DNA from 4 places in the Pseudomonas wenzhouensis genome. Region 4 is predicted to be linked to each of the others. Evidence: riboswitches for the same ligand, from Rfam matches in the RefSeq annotation. Region 4 holds a riboswitch; each other region holds the start of a gene.
The links. Region 4 has a riboswitch for cobalamin ahead of J7655_RS00815 (TonB-dependent receptor). Riboswitches for the same ligand answer to the same signal wherever they lie in the genome.

Region 1 (4,435 bases), 750 kb from region 4:
CCGTGCTCAGGTCAAGCGCCGCCTGGCCCTGGCCTGGTGGCGTCAGCTGGCTGTGGCGCTGGCGCCTCTGTTCATGTTCAACCTGTTGTTCGGCGGAGGTAACGCCACGGTTCTGAGCATGCCGCTGTTCATTGCCGGCCTGGCCTCGATGTTCGTCAGCCTGCCGTTGTTCTCCGCCTACAAGCGCGCCCTGATCGCCACCGATAAGGCCCTCGACAGCGACGACGAACCAGCCGCCTGGCTGGAACTGGATCGTGTGCGTTTGCGCGCCTTGCTCGGCGCGGCACTGCCAGCCTGGATCGCCGCACTGGCCGTGCTGGTTGGCCTGGAGGCGATACCGCTGGTGCTGCTGGCGCTGTCCTCCATCGTTCTGCACAGCCTCTACCGCATACCTCGTCAACTCGGCTGAGATGCGTACGTGGCTGCTCGCCCTGTGCCTGTTGGCGCTGCCGTTGGCTGCCGCCGAACGGGTGATCAGCCTGGCGCCTTCGCTCAGCGAAATCATGCTCGATCTGGATGCGGCCGACCTGCTGGTGGGCGTGCTCGAAGGGGATGCGCAGCCTGCTGCGCTGGCGCATCTGCCCGCTGTCGGTCGTTATGGCCAGCTGGAGTTCGAGCGTTTGCTGCAATTGGCGCCGGATCTGATCCTGATTGCGCCCGGTAGCGTACCGCCGGCGCAACAGGCGCAGTTGCAGCGTTTCGGTATCGAGCTGCTGAGCGTCGAACCGCGGCGTCTTGATCAACTCGGTGATGCTTACGTACGCATTGCTCAGCGAATTGGCCGCGTGCAGCAAGGCGAGCGGCTGGCTGCCGAATTTCGCGCCGAGCTGCGCGCACTGCGCCATCGCTATCGGCGCGAGCATCCCCTGACGGTGTTCTATCAGGTCTGGCATCAGCCGCTGTACACCATAGGTGGCGAGCAACTGATCGGTGATGCCTTGCAGGTGTGCGGTGCGCGCAACCTGTTCGATGATCTACCGCAGCCGGCGCCGCAGGTCAGCGTCGAGGCGGTGCTGGCGCGCGACCCGGATGTGATACTCGGCGGCAGCAATGCCGAGCTGAGCGCCTGGCAGGCCTGGCCGCAGTTGCATGCGGTGCGTGAACATCAGCTCTGGGCGGTGCCGGACAAGGGGCTGGAACGGCCCAGCCGGCAGATGCTGGGCGCCATCGAGCAGTTATGTGAGCGGATGGCGGCTGCGCGGTAGCCCCTTCAGGCGGTGCGCACGGCGCACCCTACAGCGATGCTAGGGTGCGCCGTGCGCACCGAGGTCAGAGTTGCGGCGTCCAGGTGACGGCGAATAATGCGGTGCGGCCGGCGCTGTTGTAGCCGAAACGGCCATTGGGTGTGCTGTAGGTTGCTTCTGCGTAGTCCTTGTCCAGCAGGTTATCCAGCTTCAGGCTCAGCCCGAGTTCCTCATTGGCCTGCCAGGCGGCGCGCAGGCTGAGCAGGCCATAGCCGCTCATCTCGATTTCGTTGTCGGCATCATCATAGCGACCACTGATCGCACGCCAGCCTGCGCCAAGCGACACATCGCCGAAGCGGCGGTCAAGGTCCAGACTCAGCGTGCGTTTGGCCCGGCGCAGCAGGGTATGACCGCTGTCGCGGTCACGTGGGTCGATCAGGGCCAGAGCGAGATTGCTCTGCCAGCCGAACAGCTCCTGTTGCATGGCGGCCTCGAAGCCATTGATCCGGGCTGTCTGGATGTTCTGTGGAATGAAGCTTTCGTCGAAGACGATGGCATCTTCGATTTCGGTTCGATACACGGAAGCCTGCAATGAACCTGTGTCGCTATAGCGGCTACGCCATTGCAGCTCGTAGCTTTCAGAGCGCTCGGCTTGCAGCTCGGGATTGCCATACCACGGGTCGTAGAGGTCATTGAAGGTCGGCGCACGGAAGCCTTCGCTATAGGACAGAATCAGGTCGTTGGCATTATCCAGTGGCAGGGTCAGCGCCGCGTTCCAGATGTTCTCGCTACCGAACTGCTGGTTTTTGTCGTGACGAAGCCCCAGCTCGGTCGAGAAGGTGTCGCCGATGTAGCGGTGTTGCGCGAAGGCCGCTTGGTTCCAGCGCGAGTCCTCGGCGAAGGTTGTACTGCTGTGCAGGCGATCCTCGTACCAATCAGCACCGACCAGCACTTGCTGGTTATCGGTGAGCGTCAAGGTGTTTACCCAGTTCACAGCGTCGCGATAGGTGGTGTAGGTAAAAAATGAATAGTCTGGCGCTGCCGACGAGCCATCCCCCGTTTCGCGCTGGTCTTTGCTGTGACCCAGTTCCAGGCGGCTGCTCCAGTGCTCGTTGAAGCGGCCATCGATGAACCCGGAAAGGCTGCTGAGCTGAAAGTCCGTTGTCGGTAGCAGGCCGGTAAAGACATCGTCGTATTCCACCTGCCCGCGCTGATCGAGCGCATTGAAGCCAACCTGCAGTGTTTCATCGAAGCGGTGCGAAAGATTCAGGCTGAGCGAGCGGTTACGGTAGGCGTCGTCGTCGCCATTGGCACCGAAACCGTCGCGGGTGGCGTCGATGCCGGCCGTCTCGTCCAGGGCCGCACCCAGGTGAAAGCGAGTGCGCTGGTCGCCGCCGGCCAGACCAAGGCTGCGCTGGTAAGTGCTGTCGCTGCCTGCCGCCAGGCGCGCGTAAGGCTTGAGGCTCCGGCCATCGCCCTGACGGGTGAAGATCTGAATTACCCCACCAATGGCGTCGGAGCCATACAGCGCGGAACGGGCGCCGCGTACCACTTCGATACGCTCGATCTGCTCGGGGGCGAGAAACTCCAGGCTGCTGGTGCCGCTTGAGGCTGCCGCGATGCGTTGTCCATCGACCAGTACCAGAGTCTGTGCAGTGCTTGTGCCGCGCAGAAAGACGCCCGTCTGGCTGCCGGCGCCGCCCGTGCGGACGACGCTGATACCGGGGACGCGTTCGAGCAACTCGGCGACGCTACTGACCTGCAGACGTTCGATGTCGGCCCGCTGGAATACTGTGGTGGCGGCAGTGGCCTGCGCCAGTGGTTCGGCCTGGCGCCCGGAGGTCACCACCAGAGGCTCGCTCAGATAGGGCTCGGCCGCCCATGACAGAGCGGGCGCGAGAGTAATGGCCAGGGCCAGGCGTGACAGTTTCATTTTCTTTCCTCAAAGGTCGGCAGACGTTCGAGGAGGGCAGGCGCAAGCGCGCGGACAGGCGGCGCTTGACCGTGTCGCCCTCCGCAACACCAGTCGCACCGCCTTGGCCGGTCTCCGGGCTCTCGACCCAGATCCGCCTTCCCAGGTTGCCCCAGTGGCTGTTGGACGTGGCGCAAGCACCGAGGCTTGCAGTCGATTACCGTTGCGGGGGCAGCGTCGGCATTGCTCGTGATGAGCGCACCGACTTCCCGTTTAACACTGCTTGCGCAGCGCACCCTGGCGGAACATGAATGGCGCGCACCTTAGTGTGCGCGCGTATGAATGACAAGCAAGCTCCGCTCATTCAACGATGAGCGGGCTTCATGCTCAGGCTTGCAGCAGGCTGAGACGCTCACGTACCGCACGTTCGATGCCGGCTTCGTCGAGGCCGCACTCGGCAAGCATCTGGCTCGGCTTGGCGTGCTCGACGTAGTAGTCCGGCAGGCCGAGGTGCAGCATCGGTACCTGGCGGTTCTCGGCGGCGAAAAATTCGCTGACCGCGCTGCCGGCGCCACCCATGATGCTGTTTTCCTCGAGAGTCACCAGCAGTCCATGGCTGTCTGCCAGTTCGCGCAGCAGGGCTTCGTCCAGCGGTTTGACGAAACGCATGTCGACCACGGTGGCATCCAGCGTTTCACCGACGCGCAGGGCTTCGGCCAGTTGCACGCCGAAGGCCAGCAGGGCGACGCCCTGGCCCTGACGACGCACCACCGCCTTGCCGATCTCGAGCGGCTCCAGGCCAGCATCGAGCGGCGCGTTGGGGCCGCTGCCGCGCGGGTAGCGCACGGCGGCCGGGCCGTCGAACAGGTGGCCGGTGGTGAGCATGCGGCGCAGCTCGTTCTCGTCGCTCGGGGTCATCACCAGCATGCCGGGGATGCAGCGCAGGTAGGACAGGTCGAAGCTGCCCGCGTGGGTCGGGCCGTCTTCGCCGACCAGGCCGGCGCGGTCGATGGCGAACAGCACGTCGAGGTGCTGCACGGCGACGTCGTGGATCAGTTGGTCATAGGCACGCTGGAGGAAGGTGGAGTAGATTGCCACCACCGGCTTGGCACCTTCGCAGGCCATGCCGGCCGCGAGGGTGACGGCGTGCTGCTCGGCAATGGCGACGTCGAAGTAGCGCTCGGGGAAGCGCTCGCTGAACGCCACCAGATCCGAGCCTTCCTTCATCGCCGGGGTGATGCCGACCAGGCGCGCGTCCTGCTCGGCCATGTCGCACAGCCACTGGCCGAACACGTTGGAGTATTTCGGGCCGCTGGGTTTCTTGGGCGCGGCGACGGGC
Region 2 (4,435 bases), 1.8 Mb from region 4:
ATCAGCGATGCCAAGGTCGAGCCTACTGCGCGTCCGCTGGCTCATCAGGCCGAGCCTGCTGACGATGAAATCAACGCGCTGATCGACGACAAGCCCTATGAAATGCCGCAACTGGCCGATAGCCTGCTCGATCTTGGGCGTTCGCTGATCGGTACTCGCTATCGTTACGGCGGTACCTCGGTGCAATCCGGTTTCGACTGCAGCGGTTTCGTCGGTTACCTGTTCCGTCAGGAAGTCGGTCTGGAGCTGCCGCGCTCCACGCGCGAGCTGATCAACCTGGATGCGCCCAAGGTGGCGCGGGCTGATCTGGAGCCTGGTGATCTGATCCTGTTCAATGACCGTGGTCGTGGCCGCGTCAGCCATGCGGGCATCTACCTGGGCGATGATCAGTTCATCCATTCCAGCAGTAGCCGCAGTGGTGGTGTGCGTATCGATAGCCTCGATGACAGCTACTGGAACCGCAGCTATCTGCAAGCCAAACGCGTGCTGGCGCTGGCTCAGGTGGAAGAGCAGGCGCCTGCCGACAAGCGTCATAACTGATGTTGCATGGCGTAACCCAAGGGTTGCGCCGTTTGTCGTGACTCGGGCAGAGTAGGGCGCATTGGACTCTGGATCGCCTCGCTAATGCCTCTCACGACCCGTGTCGCCCTCATTGCTCTTGCGCTGTTGCTGGCTGCCTGCAGCAGCCGGGCACCTTCTCCGCAGCCAGTCCATACCCCGCCAATCGCCTCGCCGTCCTACCTGGGTGGCGCAGAGGATGTGCTGTTTCGTGCGCTGGGGCTGGTCGGTACACCTTACCGCTACGGCGGCAACACCCCGGAAGGCGGCTTCGACTGCAGCGGCCTGATCGGCTATGTCTACCGTGATGCCGCCGGCATCAGCCTGCCGCGCTCGACGCGTGAACTCATTGCCATGCGTACACCTGCGGTGCGCCGCGATGCATTGCAGAGCGGGGATCTGGTGTTCTTCGCCACCAATGGTGGTCGCGCCGTCAGCCATGCCGGTATTTACGTGGGCGATGGGCGTTTCGTCCATGCACCGTCCACTGGCGGTACCGTACGGCTGGACAGCCTCGACAATGTCTACTGGCAGCGCGTCTATCTCGATGCCAAGCGTGTGATCACGCCCGAGCTTGCCCGTAACCCCTGATCCGTCATGGTCGAGCCCATCCGCCTGCCGCCTCAGCCGGAGGTCTGCGAGTTGTGCGCGCGACCTGTAGCGCTGACGCGTCACCATCTGATTCCCAAGGCCCTGCACGACAAACCCTATGTGCAGAAGCGTTTCGATCGTCATCAGCGCATAACGGCGACGCTCTGGGTGTGCCGTGCCTGCCACAACCAGATTCACCGACTCTTCAGTGAAAAAGAGCTGGCACTGACCTACAACAACCGGGGCCGGTTGCTGGCCGATGATCGCTTGCGCACCTTTGTCGAGTGGCTGGCCAGTAAACCGCCGGGCTTTACGCCCAGGCATTGAGGCGTCCCGGCGTTGACGTGCAGGGCTGCCAGCCTCTACCCTGCGCGCCTTGCTTCAGGTGCCCCTGCGCCATCATCCGTGATGGCGCAGGGGTGAAACAGGGAAGCCGGTCCGAATGCCGGCGCTGCCCCCGCAACGGTAGGTGAGTCAAACACCGCTCAAAGCCACTGTGCACTGCACGGGAAGGCGCGGTGCCGAACCTTTGGGTTCACTCACGAGCCCGGAGACCGGCCTGTCGCAGTTTCACGGCATCGCGGAGGGCGTTGTCCGGCCAACGCTCCGGTTCTACCGGGGCGTTCGTGTTTTTTCGTCTTCCGCTTGCCTGACCAGCCATTGGCGCCTGGATGAGTGCATGCGGATCGTCGCGATCTTTTTGCTCATGACCGTTCGTACTGTTCGCTGAACAGGCGGCGCGGGTGCCTGACGTGCAGGAGCACAGCATGAGTGAGACCGCCGAACGCGATGCCCGCCACAAGGCACGCATGCAGCGCAAGAAAGCCCTGATCGACGAGAAGATCGCCCAGGCCCAGGACGAATACGGCCTGCTGCTGGTGCACAGCGGCAATGGCAAGGGCAAGAGCAGCAGCGCCTTCGGCATGGTTGCGCGCGCTCTGGGTCATGGCATCAAGGTCGGTGTGGTGCAATTCATCAAGGGCGCGGCCAGCACTGGCGAAGAGACCTTCTTCCGCCGTTTTCCCGAGGAAGTCAGCTACCACGTGATGGGCGAGGGCTTCACCTGGGAAACCCAGGATCGCCAGCGTGATATCGCCAAGGCGCAGGAAGCCTGGGCGGTGGCCCGGCGCCTGCTCAGCGATGAGTCTGTCGGCCTGGTGGTGCTGGATGAACTGAATATCGCCCTCAAGCACGGCTATCTCGAACTGGATGCGGTGTTGGCGGATATCGAAGCGCGGCCGCTGCTGCAGCATGTGGTGGTGACTGGGCGTGGCGCTTTGCCGGGGATGATCGAGGCGGCTGATACCGTCACCGAAATGAGCCTGGTCAAGCATGCCTTCAAGTCCGGGGTGAAGGCGCAGAAGGGCATCGAATTCTGATGACGACACGTCACTGTCCGGCGTTGCTGATCGCCGCCCCGGCTTCCGGCCAGGGCAAGACCACCGTCACCGCTGCCCTGGCGCGTTTGCATACGCGCCAGGGGCGGCGGGTGCGGGTGTTCAAGTGTGGCCCGGATTTTCTCGACCCGATGATCCACGCCCGCGCCAGTGGCGCACCGGTGTACCAGCTCGATCTGGCCATGGTCGGCGAGGCTGAGAGCCGTCGCCTGCTGTGGCAGGCCGCCGGCGAGGCCGATCTGATCCTGATCGAAGGGGTGATGGGGCTGTTCGACGGCAAGCCCTCGGCGGCGGATCTGGCCCGTCATTTCGGCGTGCCGGTGCTGGGCGTGATCGACGGTGCGGCCATGGCGCAGACCTTCGGCGCCCTGGCTCATGGCCTGGCCACCTTTCAGCCGGACTTGCCCTTTGCCGGCGTGCTCGGCAATCGCGTTGCCAGCACACGCCACGGCGAGATCCTGCGTGATGCGCTGCCGCCGAGCATTCGCTGGTTCGGCGCCTTGCCGCGCAGCGCTGCGGTGGAGCTGCCGAGTCGGCATCTGGGCCTGGTGCAGGCCGCTGAGCTGGCCGATCTCGATGCGCGCCTTGACGCCGCCGCCGATGCCCTGGCCGCCAGCGCCAACGTCGACCTGCCGCCTGCGCTGAGCTTCGCCGCGCCGCCGTTCGATGAGCCTGCGCCCCTGATGAAAAATGTGCGTATTGGCGTGGCGCGTGATGCCGCGTTCGCCTTTTTATATCAAGCCAATCTCGACCTGTTGCTGGCGCTCGGTGCCAAGCTGCATTACTTCTCGCCACTGGCTGACAGCAGGCTGCCGGAGGTGGACAGCCTATACCTGCCCGGTGGTTATCCTGAGCTGTACCTGGCCGAGCTGGAAGCCAATCAGGCCATGGCCGCAGCGATTAGGGCTCATCACCAGGCTGGCAAACCGCTGCTGGCTGAATGTGGCGGCATGCTCTATCTGCTCGATGAACTGCGCGACAAACAAGGCGTTAGCGGGCGCATGCTCGGCTTGCTGGCAGGCAGCGCTGCGTTGCAGCCGCGGCTAACCGCTTTGGCCCTGCAGGCAGTGACGTTGCCGGAAGGCGAGCTGCGTGGTCATAGCTACCATCACTCGCGCCTGGACAGCCCGCTCGAGCCGCTGGTACGCGGCCGCTGCCCGAATGGCAAGCCGGTAGCCGAGGCGGTGTATCGCCTGGGACGGCTCACCGCCAGCTATATCCACTTCTACTTGCCGTCCAACCCGGAGGCGGCCGCCGCGCTGCTGCGTCCATGAGCGAGCACGCCTTCAGCCTTGAGGAGCGTGCAGCGGTGTACCGCGTCATCGCCGAGCGTCGCGATATGCGCCATTTCAACGGTGGCGAGGTGCCGGCCGAGGTATTGGCGCGTTTGCTCGAAGCCGCTCACCACGCCCCGAGCGTCGGCCTGATGCAGCCCTGGCGCTTCGTGCGCATCCGCGATGTGCAACTGCGTGAGGCGATCCATGGGCTGGTGGAGGCCGAGCGGGTGCGCACCGCCGAAGCCCTGGGCGAACGCAGCGACGCGTTCATGCGGCTGAAGGTCGAGGGCATTCGCGATTGCGCAGAATTGCTGGCGGTGGCGCTGATGGAGGGGCGCGAGAAACATGTCTTCGGGCGACGCACCTTGCCGGAAATGGATATGGCTTCGGTAGCCTGCGCCATTCAGAATCTGTGGCTGGCTGCGCGTGCCGAAGGGCTCGGGCTGGGCTGGGTATCGCTGTTCGACCCCGAGGCGTTGGCCGAGCTGCTGGGGATGCCAGCCGGCAGCAAGCCGGTGGCATTGCTGTGCCTTGGTCCGGTGGATGCCTTCTATGAAAAACCCATGCTGGTGCAAGAGGGCTGGGCCACGCCCCGACCTTTGAATCAGCTGC
Region 3 (4,435 bases), 500 kb from region 4:
GCGCGTGGCGGTGGTGCTCAGCGGCGCCAACATCGACCGCGCAGCGCTGGCCGAGCTGCTGCGTGACGAAACCCCGGCAGCAGCCTGAGCTACGCCTACCAGCGGTGGCTGAAGGTGTAGGGTGCGCTGTGCGCACCACTGGCAAACAGCAACCTGCTGACCCCGTTCAAGCCTTCACCACTGGATTGCCCATCAGCGGAACGGCGGCTCGTCGAAGCTGCGCAGCTTGCGCGAGTGCAGCGAGTTGAGCTGGCTGCGCATCAGCTCCAGCGCGGCGATGCCGATGTGCAGATGCTGGGTCACCGCACGTTCGTAGAAGGCACCGGCCGCGCCGGGCAGCTTGATCTCGCTGTGCAGGGGTTTGTCCGACACGCACAGCAGCGTGCCGTAGGGCACCCGCAGACGATAGCCTTGCGCGGCAATGGTGCCGCTTTCCATGTCCACCGCCACCGCACGCGACAGGTTGATCAGCGGCCGCTCCTGCGCCCAACGCAGCTCCCAGTTGCGGTCGTCGTAAGTCAGCACGGTGCCGGTACGCAGGCGCTTCTTCAGCTCATCGCCTTGCTCGCCCGTCACTTGCTTGGCCGCCTCCTGCAGCGCCTGCTGCACTTCGGCCAGCGCCGGCAGCGGAATGTGCGGCGGCAGTACGCGGTCGAGAATGCCGTCGCGGCGCATGTAGGCGTGGGCCAGCACGTAGTCACCAATGGTCTGCGACTGACGCAGGCCGCCACAGTGGCCGATCATCAGCCAGCAGTGCGGGCGCAGCACGGCGAGGTGGTCGGTGATGTTCTTGGCGTTGGACGGGCCGACGCCGATGTTGACCAGGGTGATGCCGTGGCCATCATTGGCCTGCAGGTGGTAGGCCGGCATCTGGTAACGGTGCCAGACCACGTTCTCGATGATCGCCTGCATTTCGCCTTCAGCCATGCCGCGCTCGACCACCACGTTGCCCGGCAGCACCATGCGGGTGAAGCGTGAGTCGTTCACCAGCATGTCCAGGCCATGGCGGATGAACTGGTCGACGTAGCGGTGGTAGTTGGTCAGCAGGATCCACGGCTGTACATGACGCCAGTCGCTGCCGGTGTAGTGCTGGATGCGCTTGAGCGAAAAGTCGGTGCGCGCCGCGTCGAACAGCGCCAGCGGCAGCGGGTCGATGTTCTCCCAGTCGTACAGGCCATCGGCGGTACCGTCGGTGGCGGCGGACAGGTCAGTGCTGGGGAACACACGCGCCAGCTCGGCGGCAGTCACGCCACTGCCAGCCAGCTCATCGCCGCCCTCGACCACGTACGGGTAAGGGATGTTCTGCTGGCTGCGGCCGACCTCGACACGCAAGGTGAAGTCATTCATCAGCGGGCGCAGCTGCTCCAGCAGGTATTTACGGAAGGCCGCTGGCTGGGTCACGGTGATGGCGTAGGTGCCTGGCACCTGTACCTTGGCATAGGCGCGCACGGTGGTCGGCACCTCGCCCTGGCACAGGTAGGTCAGGCGCAATTCGGGGTAGCGGAACAGGCAGTGTTCGCTGGCATCCGGGCGGATGCGTTCCTTGAGGTAGCGCTTGAGTGCGTGGCTCAGGGCGCCGGTGGCTTCCTGATGCAGCGCGGCAAGGCGGTCGACCGCCTCTTCGGGGGTGTTGGCAATGATGAAATCATCGGAGCAGGCTTTCACAGGCATCTTCCTGGCAGAACGAACGCCCCCATCTTGCCTGCATCCTCATGGCAAAACCTAGCGCGGCGACCGAACCAGCGGCCACCGCGCACTGCATCAGACCGCCGCCTGGTGCAGACGCACGTTGAACAGCGGCCCCTGACTGAAACGCGCCAGCGCCTTGGCAGCGGCCAGCACGCCCAGGTCGACCAGCGGTTCGATCAGGATCACGCTCATGTAAGCCAGGCCGAAGCTGCCCACAGCGGCCAGGTTATCGCTGGTGAAGCCATGGCCATAGAAGGCCCAGAAGCCGACCCAGGCAACAATGCCGCCCTGGTAGGCGGTCGACAGCGCCAACGCCTGCTTGTAGGACAGGTCGACGTAGGCGGTGCCCGGCGCAACGATACGCTTGGCCAACACACTGATGGCCCACAGCGGTACCAGCAGGGTGGTGACGTTCATGCCGTACTGCGGCAGATCGAACGGCGCGAACAACAAGCCCTGCAACAGCAAGCCAGCCGCCAGACCGACGGCCGTGGCCCCCGCGCCGAACAGCAGGAGCAAGGTCGAACCGAGGATCAGATGCACCTCGGAAACCCCCACCGCATGATGCGGCAACACCTCGAAGAAGCAGAACACCAGCGCGGTGGTCAGCAGGCTGCGCAGCGCCAGGGCGGTCGCCCCGCCGTTGTCGCGAATGGCATCACGCGCCAGTTTGGCGGTCAGGCCAAAGGCACCGACTGCGGTTGCGTAGCTGAGGAAGATCTTGGCGCCTTCGACGACACCGGGTTCGATATGCATGCAAGTTCCTTGATCGCGCCCACCGCGCGACGAGTTGGAGGATCGATGGATTCGATGGCAGGTCTCCTGGCTCACGGCTTGGCACTTCGCCCGCCTTCCCGACCGAAGTCAGTGGCATCCGGGCATCGTTCGCCGCTTACAGTTGCGGGGGCAGCCAGGGAATTGGCGAGACTCGCCGCACCCTGTTCCCTTTTCATCCGCACGCACGTGCGGGCGGAACCATCGGCGGCAACCTTACTCCGCCGTTCTGACAAAAGACAGCGCTCGCCCTCGAGTCGCTACCCGACCTTGATCGCAGACCCTGGCAGATCCGTCCATTGATCCCCAACACAGAGATCGCCTGCCTACGACGCCAGCACAATCCAGCAGGACCATAACGGCGAACCCCAGGCAAAACGAAACAGCGCTCTAATTCTGCGCCTCATAAATTCCAATTTCCTGGACAGAATTTCGCCCTTGCATTCCAAGATATCGGAATAAGTCCAGAAAAATGGACAACCACTCAACACCGCAACAGCCACGCCGAACCCGTCATAAACCGCTGCGCCCCTTTATCCACAGGCCTTAGCGCACTTTCCAAGAGGGCCCAACCGCGCACTGGCACGACTCTCGCTCTGTAAACCTCAGAGGCGCGCTGGTGTATCCGCGCGCTCACGATAGAACGGCCCTGAGCCGCTAGAACAACAACAAAAGGAACCAGCCATGGGTACCCTCGGTATTCTGATTTCCCTCGCACTGTTGATGTACCTCGCCTATCGCGGCATCAACGTCCTGATCCTCGCCCCACTGCTGGCTCTGCTAGCGTTGCTGTTCGCCGGTGATGTCGGCCTGCTGCTGCTCACCTACACCCAGGTGTTCATGAAGGCCATGGGCGGCTACGTGATTCAGTTCTTCCCGTTGTTCCTGCTCGGTGCGCTGTTCGGCAAGTTGATGGACGATTCGGGGTCGGCCCGCGCCATCGCCCAGGGCATCGTCGCGAAAGTGGGCAGCGAGCGCGCGATCCTGGCCATCGTGCTGGCCTGCGGCATCCTCACTTACGGCGGCGTCTCGCTGTTCGTGGTGGCCTTCGCCGTGTACCCGATCGGCGCCGCGCTGTTCCGCGAGGCGGGCATTCCCAAGCGCCTGATCCCCGGTGCCATCGCCCTTGGCTCGTTCACCTTCACCATGACCGCGCTGCCCGGCACCCCGGCGATTCAGAACGCCATCCCCAACCCCTTCTTCGGCACCGACGCCTTCGCCGCGCCAGGTCTGGGGGTGATTGGCGGGCTGATCATGTTCGGCCTCGGTACCTGGTGGCTCACCGCGCAGTCACGCAAGATGATGGCCGCTGGTGAAGGCTACGGCGAACACCGTGACGACCCAGTCAGCGAGGAGCGCGGCAACATTCCCGGCTTCTGGCTGGCACTGCTGCCGATCTTCGTGGTGATCGCGCTGAACTTCCTGATGGCCAAGCAGATTCTGCCGAGCGTCGACACCAGCTACCTGGCCAAACCGGAATACGGCGGCCTGCAGGACGCCAAATCGCTGATCGGTATCTGGTCGATCATCGTCGCCCTCGGCGCCGCCATCGTGCTGCTGATCGCCATGCACTGGAAGCGCTGGATGGATCTGAAGAAGAGCGTCAACGACGGCGCCTTCGGCTCCATGCTGCCGATTCTCAACACCGCCGCCGAGGTGGGTTACGGCACGGTGATCGCCTCGCTGGCCGGTTTCGTGATCATCCGTGACCTGGTGCTGGGCGTCTCCAGCAACCCGCTGATCTCCGAAGCGGTGGCGGTGAACATCCTCGCCGGCATCACCGGCTCGGCCTCTGGTGGCATGTCCATCGCGCTGAAGACCCTCGGCGAGCAGTACCTGGAAATGGCCAATGCTGCCGGCATCAGCCCCGAGCTGCTGCATCGCGTCGCCGCCATGGCCTCGGGCTGCATGGACACCCTGCCGCACAACGGCGCGGTAATTTCGCTGCTGGCGATCTGCAAGCTCACTCACC
Region 4 (4,435 bases):
ACGCGCGCCGATGCCGGCCTCCACGCCGCCACCGAGCGCCTTGTTCAGCCACAGGTTGGCGGTGCGCCGCGGCACGTCGGTCGGGCGATTGCCGCTGCGGTCGCCGCCGCCATCGATGAAGTCGTCATACTCGGCGCGCACCAGGGCGGCGTTGGCCGACACCTGCCAGCCCTGACCCAGCGCCAGTTCCAGGGTGGCCTCCAGGCCATCGGACGACTGCTGGCCGATCTGCTCGGTGGGCGAGGTCGGCGTTTCGCGGCTGAGCAGCTTCTTCTTGACGATGTGATAGGCCGCCAGCGACCACTCGCCCTGGCCATTCCAGAACATCTGCTTGAGGCCGATTTCGCTCTGCCTGGCTTCGCTAAGGTCGAACTGCTGCTGAGTCGGGTTGAGGGTCAGCAGGTTGCTCACGCCCTCGGTGCTGGTGGCGTACTGGCCGTACAGCGACAGTTCCGGGGTCAGGGTGAAGACCAGGCCGGCGCGCCAGTTGTCGCCGCTGAGGCTGCGGTCGGCGCTGCTGCCATCGATCAGGTTGTCGCGCTGCAGATGCACCTGGTCGCGGCGCACGCCGGTGACCAGCGACAGGCGCTCGGTCAGCTGGGTGCGGTTCTCGGCGAACAGCGAGAACTGCCGCGCCAGGTTGCGCTCGCGCGGGCCGTAGCCGAGCGGATCGGTACTCTGGTACTGCCCGCCGTCGGAGCCGGCCAGCGGCACGCTGTCGCTGAAACTGCTGGAAAAATCATGCTGGCGGGCGAAGTGGATGCGGTTGTAATCCACCCCGGCCACCGTGCGGCTGTCGAGGCCGAACAGGGTGTGATCGAGGGTGAAGGTCTGGCGGTCGCCGACCTGTTCCTGCGTGTGCTTGATCCGGTAAAACTCGCCGCGCTCGACCGTATCGCCCGGCTGCCAGCGATAGGCCTCGGCATTGCGCCAGTAGCGCTGGGTCTTGATGTAGTAGAGCTGGTTGCTGGCGCTGAGCGTGTCGTTGATGCGCCAGTCCGTCACCAGGCGGGTGATCTGGTCGTTGTAGCGGATATCCGCGTCGGCGACGTTGTAATTGCGCTCGCGGATGCTCTCGCGGTACTTGCCTGCCACCAGCGGCGTGCCGAGATAACGCATCGGGCTCTGATCGCCATGGTCGTGGGACAGGGTGAAGCTCAGGTCGTCATTGGCGTCCCAGCGCAGGGCGGCGCTGAGCGCCAGGCTATCCGAATCACCCCGGTCGACCCAGCCATTGCTGGCCTGCTGATTGATGTTGAAGCGGTAGCTCAGTTCGTCACTCAGCGAACCGCCGCTATCCAGCGCGGCCTGGCGGCGGTCATCGCTGCCATAGCCGAGGCGCAGCTGGTTGCGGATCTCGCCGGCGAAGGGCTTCTTCGGCACCACGTTGATCACCGCGCCGGTGGCGCCCTCGCCGTAGAGCACCGAGGCCGGGCCGCGCAGCACGTCGATACGCGCCACCGACCAGGTGTCCACCGGGAAGGTCACGGTGCCGGCGCCGACGTACTGGCGAGTACCGTCGTATAGCTGCATGGTCGCCGCATGGCCGGTGAAGCCGCGCGCCGACAGCGCGGTGCCGCCATTGCCGGGCGAGCCGATGCTGCTGATGCCCGGTGTGCGGGTCACGGCGTCCTGCACCGAGAGGTTGTTGCGCCCACGTACCTCGGCGCCGCTCAGGCTGCTGGTGCTGGCCGGGGTTTGCAGGGCCGACAGCTGCAGGCGCGAGCCGGACGTGGTGGGTGTATGCAGATCGCTCTCGCCTTCCTCGGCAGCGTGCGCCTGGACGGTGACGTCAGGCAGATCGACTGGAGAGGCGCTGGCCATGGCTGAAGCAGCCAATAGCAACGCGAACGATGCACAGGTTTGGAACAGGGGATAGCGCGCCATATTGCTTCCATCGCAAAGAGAAAAGGCACGGCAATCCGATGGAAATGCGCAACAGCAGACAGGGGCACGGCGGCGCCCTACTGGAGTCAACGCCCGCCCACCGCGGGTTGCCAGACACAAACGACTCCAGGCCGGTCTCCGGGCTTGCGAGGGTCATGAACGCATCACCTTCCCATGCGCGTGGCGCACAGTGGCATCTCGATGCGGTCGCTCGCTTACCGTTGCGGGGGCAGCGTCGGACTTCAACCGACTTCCCGTTTCACCTCACGCGCGGCGGCGTGAGACACCTGAAGCGGGGCGGATATGACCACCCGCACCCGCTCAAGTCAAGGCGCGGGAACAATTGTGGGAGGCGCTTTAGCGGCGACTTCTCGTAGCCTGGATTGGCCGCAGGCGTAACCCGGATGCCTACTTGCCGCCCTGCTCATCGATCCGCAACTCCGGCAGCGCCTGGCCTGCCACCAGACGCTCATCGACCAGGCGAATCACCGCAGCCTCGTCGGCGATGCCGTACCACTCGCCCTGTGGATAAAGGCTCGCGGTCGGCCCCAGATCGCAAGGGAACTGACACTGACTGCGGGTGATATGCACACCGCCCTCGCACTCCAGCTTGCCGGCGGCCTTGAGCCGCTGGCGCAGGGTTTTCCACAGGCCCAGCGCGCCCTTGCGCGTGCAGCGCGGGCCGTTGCACAGCAGCAGGCGCTGCGCATGCGGCGGGATCTGCGACCAGGCGTGGTGTTCCGGTACAGGCGGCACGTCGCTGCAGGAAAGATGCGCTTCGCAATTCGCCAACAGCGCGCTCAGGCCATCGAGCCAGGTATCTTCAAGCGCCGTGCAGACCACGAACACCTCGGCTCCGTCACCGCGTTCGACGATACACTGGCGCAGCCAATCGCGGTGCGCAGCATCGGCGCGCGGCTCCAGATCCACTACCAGCAGTGGTCGCGGCGCCTGGTCGATGGCCTGCCAAAAATCGTCCTGCTCAATGTCGTGCAGGTGCGCTTCGCCCAGCAGCGCGGTGATGCGCTGTTGCAAGCGCTCGGACGAAGCTCCACGACCCAGGCCGGGGCCGATAAACAGGATGCGGGCGTAGGGGGCTTGGCTCATCAGCGGGCTCCGAAAGGGCCGGCAGTCTAACAGTCAGCCGTAGCCCGGATGCAATCCGGGGCGGTTTTACGGACGGAGGCAAGCCCGGTGCGCACGGCGCACCCTACGGAACTCGCGCGGCCCTCAGGGTGGATATCGCTTTTTACATCCAGCGCAACGGTGGATCGATGCATCGTCCCGTCATCGCGCTATTCACCCGCCCTACGACAGTGCCTGCCATAGGCTGTCCAGGTCCGCGAACTCGCGCGTTACCGCCGGCAACTGCGGGCGACGCACCAGCAAAACCGGCAATCCAAGCTCACGGGCGACCTGCAGCTTGGGCTCGGTGGAGGCGCTGCCGCTGTTCTTGCTCACCAGCACGTCGCAGCGGATGCGCGCGAATAGCGCGCGTTCCTCGTCCAGCGAGAACGGCCCACGCGCGCCGATGATCTCGGCACGTGGCGGCGCCGGCTCGGCCTGCAGGCAGCGCACCGTCCAGTGCTGGTGCTCGGGAATCTCGTGCAGATGGGCCAGCGGCTCGCGCCCCGAAGTGAAAAACGGCCGCTGGAACGGCGTCAGCGCACGGATCAGTTCATCCCAGTTATCCACCTCGCGCCAGTCGTCATCCGCGCCCGGCTGCCAGCCGGGTCGGCGCAGGGCCCAGCAGGGCACGCCGGCAATCTCCGCGGCGCGGGCGGCGTTATGGCTGATCTGTGCGGCATAGGGGTGAGTCAGATCCAGCAGTAGTTCGATGCCTTCGTCGGCGACAAAGGCTGCCAGGCCTTCAGCACCGCCAAAGCCGCCGACGCGCACGTGGCACGGCAGATCGTCCGGCACCCGGCCCAGCCCAGCCAGGCTGTAGATCGTCTCTGGCCCAAGCCGGCGCGCCAGGCGCAGCGCCTCAGTGGTGCCGCCGAGCAGCAGGATCCGCGCACTCATGGCTTGCGCACCGTCAGCAGGGTGATCGGCAGCGCCGCGCGCCAGGTGTCGAAGCCGCCCAGGGGCTGTGCCTGGGCCACGGTCAGGCGCAACAGCTCGCCGCCGTGCTGCTCGCGGAAACTTACCAGCGCCGCCTCGCTCTGGATGGTCACGGCATTGGCCAGCAGACGCCCGCCCGGCTTGAGCGCAGCCCAGCAGTCATCCAGCACACCGGGCACGGTGACGCCACCGCCGATAAAGATCGCGTCCGGCGCCGGCAGCCCCGCCAGCGCCTCGGGCGCATGCCCCGCGACCAGTTGCAGGGCCGGCACACCGAGGGCATCACGGTTGTGGCGGATATGCGCCTGGCGCCCCTCGTTGGCCTCGATGGCGATGGCGCGGCAGGCCGGGTGCGCGCGCATCCACTCGATGCCGATGGAGCCGCACCCCGCGCCGACATCCCACAGCAGCTCGCCAGGCAGCGGCGCCAGGCGCGCCAGGGTCACGGCACGCACGTCGCGCTTGGTCAGTTGGCCGTCGTGGC

Region 1: another riboswitch for cobalamin. It lies ahead of J7655_RS18025 (TonB-dependent receptor domain-containing protein); the one in region 4 lies ahead of J7655_RS00815 (TonB-dependent receptor).
Region 2: another riboswitch for cobalamin. It lies ahead of cobO (cob(I)yrinic acid a,c-diamide adenosyltransferase); the one in region 4 lies ahead of J7655_RS00815 (TonB-dependent receptor).
Region 3: another riboswitch for cobalamin. It lies ahead of J7655_RS19275 (energy-coupling factor ABC transporter permease); the one in region 4 lies ahead of J7655_RS00815 (TonB-dependent receptor).

What each region holds. Positions count from the first base shown of each region.
Region 1 covers NZ_CP072610.1:3,872,800-3,877,234, reverse strand. Annotated here, with positions in the region: gene J7655_RS18035 (MFS transporter) at 1-409, shown strand, start outside; gene J7655_RS18030 (cobalamin-binding protein) at 411-1,205, shown strand; gene J7655_RS18025 (TonB-dependent receptor domain-containing protein) at 1,270-3,117, opposite strand; cobalamin riboswitch at 3,206-3,411, opposite strand; gene dxs (1-deoxy-D-xylulose-5-phosphate synthase) at 3,484-4,435, opposite strand, start outside.
Region 2 covers NZ_CP072610.1:2,840,681-2,845,115, reverse strand. Annotated here, with positions in the region: gene J7655_RS13020 (C40 family peptidase) at 1-540, shown strand, start outside; gene J7655_RS13015 (C40 family peptidase) at 625-1,149, shown strand; gene J7655_RS13010 (hypothetical protein) at 1,156-1,476, shown strand; cobalamin riboswitch at 1,516-1,726, shown strand; gene cobO (cob(I)yrinic acid a,c-diamide adenosyltransferase) at 1,917-2,528, shown strand; gene J7655_RS13000 (cobyrinic acid a,c-diamide synthase CobB) at 2,528-3,820, shown strand; gene bluB (5,6-dimethylbenzimidazole synthase) at 3,817-4,435, shown strand, end outside.
Region 3 covers NZ_CP072610.1:4,123,063-4,127,497, forward strand. Annotated here, with positions in the region: gene J7655_RS19265 (threonine dehydratase) at 1-88, shown strand, start outside; gene amn (AMP nucleosidase) at 193-1,665, opposite strand; gene J7655_RS19275 (energy-coupling factor ABC transporter permease) at 1,762-2,445, opposite strand; cobalamin riboswitch at 2,485-2,684, opposite strand; gene J7655_RS19280 (GntP family permease) at 3,148-4,435, shown strand, end outside.
Region 4 covers NZ_CP072610.1:170,724-175,158, reverse strand. Annotated here, with positions in the region: gene J7655_RS00815 (TonB-dependent receptor) at 1-1,887, opposite strand, end outside; cobalamin riboswitch at 2,000-2,193, opposite strand; gene J7655_RS00810 ((2Fe-2S) ferredoxin domain-containing protein) at 2,296-2,994, opposite strand; gene J7655_RS00805 (cobalt-precorrin-6A reductase) at 3,196-3,912, opposite strand; gene cbiE (precorrin-6y C5,15-methyltransferase (decarboxylating) subunit CbiE) at 3,909-4,435, opposite strand, start outside.